Regions from separate parts of the Micromonospora sp. B9E7 genome, predicted to be linked through region 2. Evidence: riboswitches for the same ligand, from Rfam matches in the RefSeq annotation. Region 2 holds a riboswitch; each other region holds the start of a gene.

Region 1 (3,270 bases), on a different contig from region 2:
CTCACGGTGGCGTCGCGGCTGGCCGGTCGGGCCCGGCGCTGACCGTCCGTGACCAAGCGGTCGTCAGCCGGCGAACGGTCGCGCTCTTCCACCGGGTTTCGACAGTGACGGTGAACCGACCGGCCCACTGACACGTACCCCGCACCGGATCGTTGGGAGTCTCACCTTGGGTTCCGACCACACCCGTCCCGCTCCGTCCGCCCCGCCCCGGGTCCGACGGATCCTCGTCATGACCGTGGTGCCCCTCTTCGTCGCCACGGTGGTCGCGGCGGCGCTCCTCTGGCCGCGCGGCGACTCACCGCAGTCCGACGGCGGGGCGGACGTGCCGCGCTACCCGGGCACGGTGACCCGGGTGGTGACCGAACCGTGCCCGCCGACGCCGTCGAGCCCCGAGGGCACACCGCGCGTCGGCGACGGGCGCTGCGGCACGGTCGACGTCCGCGTGGACGACGGGCCGTCGGCCGGCCAGCAGGTACGCACGCCGGTGCCGGACGGGCCCGGCGCGCCCCGGGTCGAGGTCGGCGACGAGATCATCCTGGTCGAGCTGACCGACCCCACCGATCCCACCATCAGCAACTGGAACATCGCCGAGCACCAGCGGGGCACCCCGCTGCTGTGGTTGGCGGTGGTCTTCGCCGCCGCGATCGTCGCGTTCGGTCGGTGGCGGGGACTGGCCGCGCTCGCCGGGTTGGCGGCCAGCTTCGCCATCCTGCTCACCTTCGTGCTGCCGGGTATCGGCGCGGGGAAGTCACCCCTGCTGGTGGCGGTGGTCGGCGCCGCTCTGATCATGTTCGTGGTGCTCTACCTGACGCACGGGGTCACGGCACAGACCTCGGTCGCGGTGCTCGGCACCCTGGGCAGCCTGGTGTTGACCGGCGTGCTCGCCACCATCGCCACCGCAGCGGCCCACCTCACCGGCTTCGGCAGCGAGGAGGCCACCACTCTGTCGATGTTCCAGGGTGACGTGGACCTGCACGGCCTGCTGCTCGCCGGAATCATCATCGGATCGCTCGGAGTTCTCGACGATGTCACGGTCACCCAGGCGGCCACCGTCACCGAGCTGGCGCACGCCAACCCTGGGCTGACCCGGTTGCAGCTGTACCGTGCGGCAACCCGGGTCGGCCGAGCGCACATCGCGTCCACTGTCAACACCATCGTCCTGGCGTACGCGGGCGCGTCGCTGCCGCTGTTGCTCCTGCTCACCGCCGACGCGCGGCCGATCGGGCAGATCCTCACCAGCGAGTTCCTCGCACAGGAGATCGTCCGCAGCGCGGTCGCCACCCTCGGCCTGATCGCCGCGGTGCCGCTGACCACCGGGCTGGCCGCAGTGGTGACCGCCGCCGGTCGCACCGACGCCACGTCGCCCGCCGACGCTCCCGCTCCGCGACCGCAGACGGACCGGGCGGAGGCACTGGCCGCACTGATCTCACCGCGAACGGGTCACCCCGACGAGTCGGACCCGACGCGGACCTCACCCCCATCCACCGCCGCCGACCGGTGGCCGGAGCCGAACAGGAGCACGGATACGACATGGTGACACTCCTCAGCGTGACCAGATCGGGCCTCCACCCTGAGAACCACGTCACTGGTCACTCAACGCTATGGCGAAATGACACTTTTGGTAGGCATCCAGGCGTAGCTCACCTGGTCGACTCTCGGGTAACCTCGCTGCCGGTCACCGATGAAGGCGCGAAGCGGCGTCTGCGGTGCCACCGCCCAATCGCCAACCGGCGAGCCGGGGACCCAGTTACGTGGGGTGAATCCGCGTCAGCGGTAGGGGCCACTTCCGCCCCGAACCCGTCAGCTAACCCGGTCGGCGGTCGACGGAAGGGAACATTGTGACGGCACCCCTACGCCGCTGGATGACACCCGTGGTGGCCGTGATCGCCGCACTGACCGTGCTCGCCGGGCCCCTCCCGGCCCACGCCGCCCCGACGACTCCCACCCCGTCCGGGCACGAGGAGGACGGTGAGCCGAAGCTACTCACCGACGTCATCGAGCAGGCCAACCGCGACTACTCCGCAGCCAAGTCCCAACTGGACAAATCCAAGAAGCGGCAGGGTGATCTGGCGCAGGAGGTCGATCGGGCCCGGGCCGACCTGGACGCGCTGACCCCGCAGGTCGGGCAGATCGCCGCCCAGTCGTACCGGACCGGCCGCATCGGCGCGCTCGCGATGCTGTTGGAGAGCAAGGCCCCCGACGCGTTCGTCCAGCGCGCCTCGCTGCTCGACGAGTTGAACATGGTCAACGGCAAGAAGCTCGCCGAGGTCAACGCGGTGAAGGCCCGCGCCGAGCAGGCCAAGCTGGCCCTCGACGCGGAGGTCCGCGAGCAGCAGAAGCAGACCGCCCTGATGGCGAAGCGGAAGAGCGAGGCGGACAAGGCGCTCTCCCTCGTCGGCGGCAAGGGCTTCACCGGCGGCCTGGTGGACGCCACCTCGAAGGTCGCCAAGATCGGCCCGGGTCGCACCGCCGACGGTGACTGGAAGCCGCAGTCGTGCAGCGAGAAGGACCCGACCACGTCCGGTTGCGTCACGCCCCGCACGCTGCACGCGTACAAGGAGGTCAAGGCGGCCGGCTTCAACCGGTTCGTCGGCTGCTACCGCTCCGGCGGGCCGTGGGAGCACCCGAAGGGCCGCGCCTGCGACTGGTCGCTGCAGAAGAGCGGCTTCGCCCCGTGGCACAACGATGACACCCGGAAGTACGGCAACAACGTCGCCGCCTTCCTCATCCGTAACGCCGACCGGCTCGGCATCTACTACGTGATCTGGAACCGGCAGATCTGGTTCCCGGCGACCGGCTGGAGTTCGTACAGCGGGCCGTCGAACCACACCGACCACGTCCACATGTCGCTGCTCTGACCCGCAGGATCCTCGACGAGGGCCGTTCCGCGTCGCGGAGCGGCCCTCGTCGTGTCAGGCGGCGGCAGGCGCGGCCGGGTCGGTGTCCAGGGTCGTGAAGCCGGCCGGCACCGCGGTCACCGGGCGGGCCTCTCCGGCGGCGAGCCGGTACGACACACCCACTACCGCGCACCGCCCCTGCGCCACCTCGTCGGCCAGCACGGGCGACTGCCCGAGCAGCGTCTCGACGGTCTGTGCGATGTGGATGTCGACGATGCCGTCGATGTCCCGCACACCCTCGGCCTCGGCCCGGCGCAGGCTGGGCAGCACGGCGTCGACCACCGCGGGCAGGTGCCCCGGCGGTCGGGTGCCGGTCGCGGCGGACTCGCGGGCCGCCTGCACCGCGCCGCACGAGTCGTGACCGAGCACCACC
Region 2 (3,270 bases):
GTCGGTGCGCTGAGGTCGGCCCGACGGTAGCGTGGGGTCGTGCTTCCGGTCGCGTTCACCTGTCCGCTGTGGTGGGTGGCGCGCTGGGCGACGCGGGTGCTGACCAGCCTCGCCGTCGTCGCGGCCCTGGCGCTCGGCGCGGGCCCGGCCTCGGCGGCTGTGCCAACTCCGTTCGCCCTCAGCGCACTTCCGGCGACCTGCCCGTCCACCTCCGCGCAGGAGGCCGTGCACGAGGCGCGGACGGCGACCGAGAGCCCCGTCGAGGAGTCTTCCGCGACGTGGTCGGTCGACGCGCGACCCGCGCCGCCCGACGACCAGGCCACCGTCACGAGCGGCCCGCTGCCGGTGCGCGCGGCCGGGGCCGACCGGCTGCCCCTCGCCCACGACCCGAGCAGCCGGGCACCCCGGGCGCCACCCGGGCGCTGAGTCATCGGGACGAGCGTCCCGCCGCCGCGCCTGTCGACCCACCAACTCCGCGCCCCACCGGCCCGTGCTCCGCCGTGGCCGGTGCGGCTCCCCATCGCATTGCTCTCTCCCCGAGGTGCCGACCATGGAGACCGCTGTCTTCTACCAGTTCGTGACCGAGGTGCCGCAGGCCGCCGCCATCTGGTCCACCCTGTTCCTGCTTGCCCTGGGCGTCCTCGCCCTGCTGGTGGCCCGCCCCGAACGGGACCGGCCCTCGGACGATCCGCACCTGGCCGCCCCCACCGCTCGGGAGGTGGCCGCCGCCGAGGCCGTCGACAGGCGCCGGTACGCCGAGGAGGTGGCGGTCGCCGCAGCCGGCGCGGCCAGGACCGCCCAGCGGCGACGTGCTGCCTGGCTGACCGCTCAGGAGGAGATGGAGCGGGCCTGGGGCGGCTACGACGAGGCGGACGCCGCCGCCCGTCGCTTCGCCGGTGCCGGGGCGCTGCCCACCCCGCACACCCCCCGAACCCCGGCCGAGTACGCCGCCCGGGAGCGTTATCTGCACCGGGCGGCGATGGCGGCGTACTGGCGGGGCGACCTGACCATGACGCAGCTCGGCGACGTGTTCGCGCACCGGCGCGGCTGGGACCCCCGGCGGCACCCGGTCGAGCAGGAGGTGCTGCTCAGTCGGGCGATCCGGGACGCGAGGCTGGCCGACTACGAGACCGCCGCGGCCCGGGAGCGGGCTGCCTGGCGGGACGCGGAACTGGCTGCCGACTCGGCGCGCGTCCTTGCCACGGAGGCCTACGCGGCGGCGGCCCGGCTGCGACCGAACCCGCTACCCGCGCGACGAGCGGTGACCGGTGCGTTCCGACCGGCGGTCGTGGCACGGTGGCGGCCGGCCCGCGTGAGTTGAGCCCGATCCGTGACGTGAGCCGGCTCACGTCGACGGGGAATCGGGCGTCCGGCGCGATCGGCACGATTCTTCCGGTGATTCTGGTCGCATTCTCGGCGGCCTGTCCGGTTGTCGCCCGTAGGCGTCACCGCATCCGCTTGTCCCATCGAGTCACGTCATCGGCAATACGCGCAGAAATTGCCGCCACGATTTGGGTTTACGCAGGTGAAGCTGGCTTGGCAGGGTGCGGACGGGCCAGTAGTGTCGTCCCGTCCGGTGCGGTAACCGATCGCAAGAGGCGACGCCGCGCCGACCCGCTCAATCGTGATGAACGAACCGGGGACCCATCAGTAAGTCCGGGGTGAATCCGCGAGCATGGCCCGCGGTAGGGCGATCTTCCCGCCCGAATCCGTCAGCTAACCCGGTAGGCGGTGTCGGAAGGAGTTCCATCCTCGTGCAGCACCTTTCCACCCCTCGGTTGTTCCCTCGCCTCCACGGCGCAGCGGTGCCCCCGCTCATTCGTCCAGTGACGGTGAGCTGACCCCCCGGGTCATCGCCTAACCGCCCGGCCGCGCCGGGCGTTCCCCTGAGCGGTTCACCATCCGCGGACCACGGTCCGCGCGCTGGCGCTTGCCCGGATACCGGTCCGGTCGCCGGTGTGCCGCTCTCCCCCCCGATCCGTGGAGGACCCCGTGAAGCACACCCTGCAGCGTCAGCTCCGCCGCTTCGCCACCGAGCGCCCGTACCAGATCGTTGCCGCCTCCGCCGCGGCCCTCGCGATCGCCACCACCACCGGCGCCCTGCTCACCACCGCCGACGACGCACCCGCCGGCCAGCGCACCGCGACCACGGTCGCCGAGATGCGCAGCGACGTCGCCGCCTCCCGTGGCGAGGTGCGCGAGGCGTCCCCGTCGGCCAGCGCCGCGCCGACCACCGCCGCTCCGGCCACCAGCGCCGCGTCTCCGGCGGCCAAGGCCAACCCCGACCTGACCCGTAAGCCGACGCCGCCGAAGCCACCCGCGACCAAGGTGCTCGACTACGACTACGAGGCGCAGAACACGTACTACAACTGCGGCCCGGCGGCCACCCGTAACGCGCTCAGCGCCACCGGCATCGACCGCACCCAGGAGGAGCTCGGCGCAGAGCTGGGCACCACCGAGATGGGCACCAACTCGGCCGAGGACACCACCCGGGTGCTCAACGCCGAGGTGAAGGGCTCCCCGTACCGGACCCGGATGTTCGCCGGCGCGCCCAGCCCGGCCCAGATGGACCGGCTCCAGGCCGACGTCGTCAAGGCCATCACCGACGGACGCGGCGTGGTCGCGAACGTCGTCGGCGACGCCGTCGACACCGACGGCGGCTGGCACTCCTACGGCGGCGGGCACTACATCGCCGTCGTGGGTTACAAGGACAACGGCCGCACCGTCCGGATCGCCGACTCCGCGAACGCGGCCGACCCGTCGTACTGGATCACCACCATCGACCTGGCCAACTGGATCGCCAGCCGGGGCTACTCCGCCTGACCCAGGCACGCTGACCGCCGCGGGCGCCGTCCCCCACAAGGGGCCGGCGCCCGCGGCGTCTGTGCCGTCAGTAGGCGATGAAGCCGTACAGCGCCAGGTGGTTCGACTTCGTCCCGCCGACCGTGTGGTCGATGGTGGACGACTGCACGCTGCCCTTCACGAAGAGATAATCGATCTTGCTGGAGCCGCTGGTGGCCCTCGACCCGTAGCCGGTCATGCCGAAGCCGCTCAGCGTGCCTGGGGCGATGCCGGTGCGGTTCGCGTCGATGCCCACGACGCGGATCGTGGAGGCGTTCAGCAGGCTGGTCGCATCCGCGCCGAGGTGGATGCCGCTGTCGGCGATGCCCGGGTCCCCGTCGCCGGCGCAGGCGTTCTGCCGGTTCTCCTGCGGCAGGTGCATGGTCGCGGCGAACACGCTCGTGCCGGTCGCCTTGATGGTGAACCGGG
Region 3 (3,270 bases), on a different contig from region 2:
CGCCCGCGCCCTGCGCCCTGCCCAAGATCCCAGCAACATCTCGGATGTTGCTGCCTCCGGCAGGCGGGAGACACCACCATCCCTGATGTTGCGCGGATCTTGAGGACGAACACCGGCGCGGCCGACCGGGAGCGGATCGGAACGTCCGCAGCCGCCAAGGTCACGCTCGATCGTGGATGTAGTGGCCTCCGTGGCGTCAGGAGGCCACTACATCATGGTTGCAGTGCGATCATGATGTAGGTGGTCACCCTGGCGGCGTCGTCGTCGCGGCCTGGTCCAGGGCGGCGCGGGTGCTGTTCGCGGTGGTCGGTCGGGTGACCGGCCGCCGGCCCCACGGCTTGTAGGTGGACAGCACCGTCGCGATGATCATGAGGCTGGTCGACACCGCGGGTGCGATCACCAGGTCGGCGCGATCCCGTGCGGGCAGGGCGGCGCCCAATGCTCCGGCGTGTCGCAGGTTCGGGGTGAGCAGGAACAGCACCAGTCCGACCATCACCGTGGTGAGCACGAGCTTGACCAGCACCCACCGGTAACGCAGCAGGCCCCACGGCGTGAGCAACGCGCTGGCGACACCGATCAGCCAGACCAGGACGCTCAGCGGCGCGAACAGGACGGTGCCGACCACCGCGCCGACCGGGTAGAAGACGGCCGGGTCGGCACCCCGCTGCACGGCGATGCCGAGGGTGAGCAGCACCAGGTCGGTGCCGAGCCAGCCCAGCGAGGTGACCAGATGCAGGGTGAGCAGCCCCTTGCGGGCCGTGGGTGGGATCCGAGGCATACCGCGATGCTGCCCGCCGACCCTGGCCGGGTCGTCCGACCACCGACGACATCAGGTGTACGTCCGGCCACGGGTGGTCAGTAGACCGACAGGTGTACGTGGTTGGTGTGGTCGGTGGACGGCGTGCCGTTAGCGCCGCTGTACGACTTCCACCCGCTGCTGGGCAGCCAGATCTGTCGGTACCAGATCACGTACAGCACGGCGAGCCGGTCGGCGTTGCGGATGAAGTACGCGGCCAGGTTGTTGCCGTACGTCTTGTCGCCGCCGGTGGCGTTCCCGCCGAAGCCGCTCTTCTGCGCGGCGAAGTCGCAGGCTCGGCCCTTCGGGTGTTCGCCGGAGCCTCCGTTGCGGTGGCAGGAGACGTACCGGGTGAAGCCGGCGGCCTTGGCCTGGTTGAGGGCGTGCAGGGTGCGCGGGGTGACGCAGCCGCTGGCCGGCGTGGGGTCGTCGACGCTGCACGACTCCTTCGGCCAGGAGCCGTCGGAGTTGCGCGGCGCGGCCTTCGCGTTGCTGGTGGAGGTGCCCCGGTTGGAGTCGGTGTCGGCGGTGGTCTGCGGCTTCGGGGCGGTGGCGACGGTCAGGGCCCGCTCTGCCTGCTCCTTGCGCTTGGCCATCACCGCGACCTGCTTGCGTTGTTCGTTGATCTCACCGTCCAGGGCGACCCGGGTGCGGTTGGCCTGGTCCTTGCTGGCGAGGAGGTCGCGCAGCACCCGGTCCTCGTTGGCGGCCACCGCGTCCAGGGCGGCGGCCCGGTCCATGAAGCCTTCCGGGCTGTCGCTGTTGAGCAGCGCCGACATCGCGCTGAGTCGGCCGGTGCGGTACGCGACGCCGGCGATCTCGCCGACCTTGCCGCTGCGCTGGTCGAGCTCGACCTCGAGGGTCTTCAACTGGGTGGTGAGCTGCTGCTGCCGCTGCACGGAGGCGTCCAGGGCGCGCTTCGCGTCCAGGTAGCCCTTGCTGGCGGCCTCGAGTTGGGCTCGAAGTGCCGGGGTGCCGCCCTCTTCGTCGGAGTCAGGTGCGGCGGCCCGTTGGCCGGTCGGGGGAGCGGCCGAGGCGGTGCCGGCCGGGAGCGCGACGCCGAGGGCGAACATCGCGACGATCAGGGCCGCCAGTCGGGCGGCAGGTGGTCGTGCTGGTGCCACTGCGCAGTCCTTCCGTCAGCCGCCGACCGGGTTAGCTGACGGGTTCGGGACGGAAGATCCCTACCGCTGACGCGGATGCACCCCAGGAACATGGTTCCCCGGTTCGCCCGTGCGGGCGATTAGGCGACGACCACCACCGGCGCCGGGAGGCGCCGCCTGGTGGCGGCCGGGACCGAGCCTACCGGTACCGGTGGGGCGGCTGCAGCGAATGTGACGGACGGTGCGTGCGTCGTGACGGGGAGCCGCCGTCACCACTCGATGGAGCCGCATGCCCCGGAGGGGGCACCCGGCTCGATCTGCAACGTCGCGTGCTCGATCCGGAAGTCGTCGTGCAGGGCCGTACGCGCGGCGGTGAGCACCGCGCCGACCTCCGCGCCGGGCTCCATGGTCAGGTGTGCGGAGGCCACGTCCATGCCCGAGGTGAGCGTCCAGACGTGCAGGTCGTGCACCTCGACCACGCCGGGGACCGCGGCCAGCCGGTCGTGCACGGCGGTCACCTGGAGGTGTTCCGGTGCGGCCTGCACCAGGATGCGGACGGCTGCCCGGGCCAGCCGCCAGGTGCGCGGCAGGATGAACACGCCGATGGCGACGGCGACCAGCGGGTCGGCCCACCACCAGTCGGTGACGGTGATGAGCAGCGCCGCGCCGATCACGCCGACCGAGCCGAGCAGGTCGCCGAGCACCTCCAGGTAGGCGCCCTGGATGTTGATGCTCGCCTGCGCGCCGGGGCGGAGCAGGGCGAAGGCGACGACGTTCGCGAGCAGGCCGAGCACGGCCACCACGAGCATCGGGCCGGTGACGACCTCGTGCGGGTCGCCGAAGCGGCGGATCGCCTCGACCACCACGTAGACCGCGACGCCGGAGAGCAGGACGGCGTTGGCCAGCGCGGCGAGCACCTCGAGTCGGTAGAGCCCGAAGGTGCGCTGCGGGTCACCGGTGGCCCGCCGGGTCGCGGTGATCGCGGCGAGCGCCATTCCGATGCCGAGCACGTCGGTGAACATGTGCCCGGCGTCGGAGAGCAGGGCGAGCGAGCCGGTGTGCAGGGCGGTCACCGCCTCGACCACCATCAGGGTGGCGAGCAGCCCGAATGCCGCCCAGAGTCGCCCCCGGTGCTGGTGTGCGGCATTGGCGACGGACCCGTGGTGGTGGTCATGACCTGCGCCCACGTGAATTACCTTCCGCCGCCATCCGGGTTCCGGTCCAATGTATGTTCACATCGCAATGTATGCAAGTGTGCGGGCGGTGCCTCCCACCGACGGCCGCCCGGCCAGGTCAGCCGGTCGGGTCGATGGTGGTGAGTCGCTGGGTGGCCCGGGACAGCGCCACGTACAGGGTGCGCACCCCGGCACC

What was found. Region 2 has a riboswitch for cyclic di-AMP ahead of ABGB10_RS22675 (C39 family peptidase). Riboswitches for the same ligand answer to the same signal wherever they lie in the genome.
Region 1: another riboswitch for cyclic di-AMP. It lies ahead of ABGB10_RS21005 (hypothetical protein); the one in region 2 lies ahead of ABGB10_RS22675 (C39 family peptidase).
Region 3: another riboswitch for cyclic di-AMP. It lies ahead of ABGB10_RS04155 (hypothetical protein); the one in region 2 lies ahead of ABGB10_RS22675 (C39 family peptidase).

Annotation. Positions count from the first base shown of each region.
Region 1 covers NZ_JBDPLX010000013.1:61,114-64,383, forward strand. The annotation lists gene ABGB10_RS21000 (YibE/F family protein) at 167-1,537, shown strand; cyclic di-AMP (ydaO/yuaA leader) riboswitch at 1,704-1,834, shown strand; gene ABGB10_RS21005 (hypothetical protein) at 1,839-2,858, shown strand; gene ABGB10_RS21010 (carbonic anhydrase) at 2,913-3,270, opposite strand, start outside.
Region 2 covers NZ_JBDPLX010000015.1:69,726-72,995, reverse strand. The annotation lists gene ABGB10_RS22685 (hypothetical protein) at 40-426, shown strand; gene ABGB10_RS22680 (hypothetical protein) at 551-1,321, shown strand; cyclic di-AMP (ydaO/yuaA leader) riboswitch at 1,606-1,746, shown strand; gene ABGB10_RS22675 (C39 family peptidase) at 1,981-2,823, shown strand; gene ABGB10_RS22670 (hypothetical protein) at 2,891-3,270, opposite strand, start outside.
Region 3 covers NZ_JBDPLX010000002.1:316,754-320,023, reverse strand. The annotation lists gene ABGB10_RS04160 (hypothetical protein) at 245-778, opposite strand; gene ABGB10_RS04155 (hypothetical protein) at 856-1,869, opposite strand; cyclic di-AMP (ydaO/yuaA leader) riboswitch at 1,925-2,056, opposite strand; gene ABGB10_RS04150 (cation diffusion facilitator family transporter) at 2,169-3,086, opposite strand; gene ABGB10_RS04145 (AAA family ATPase) at 3,193-3,270, opposite strand, start outside.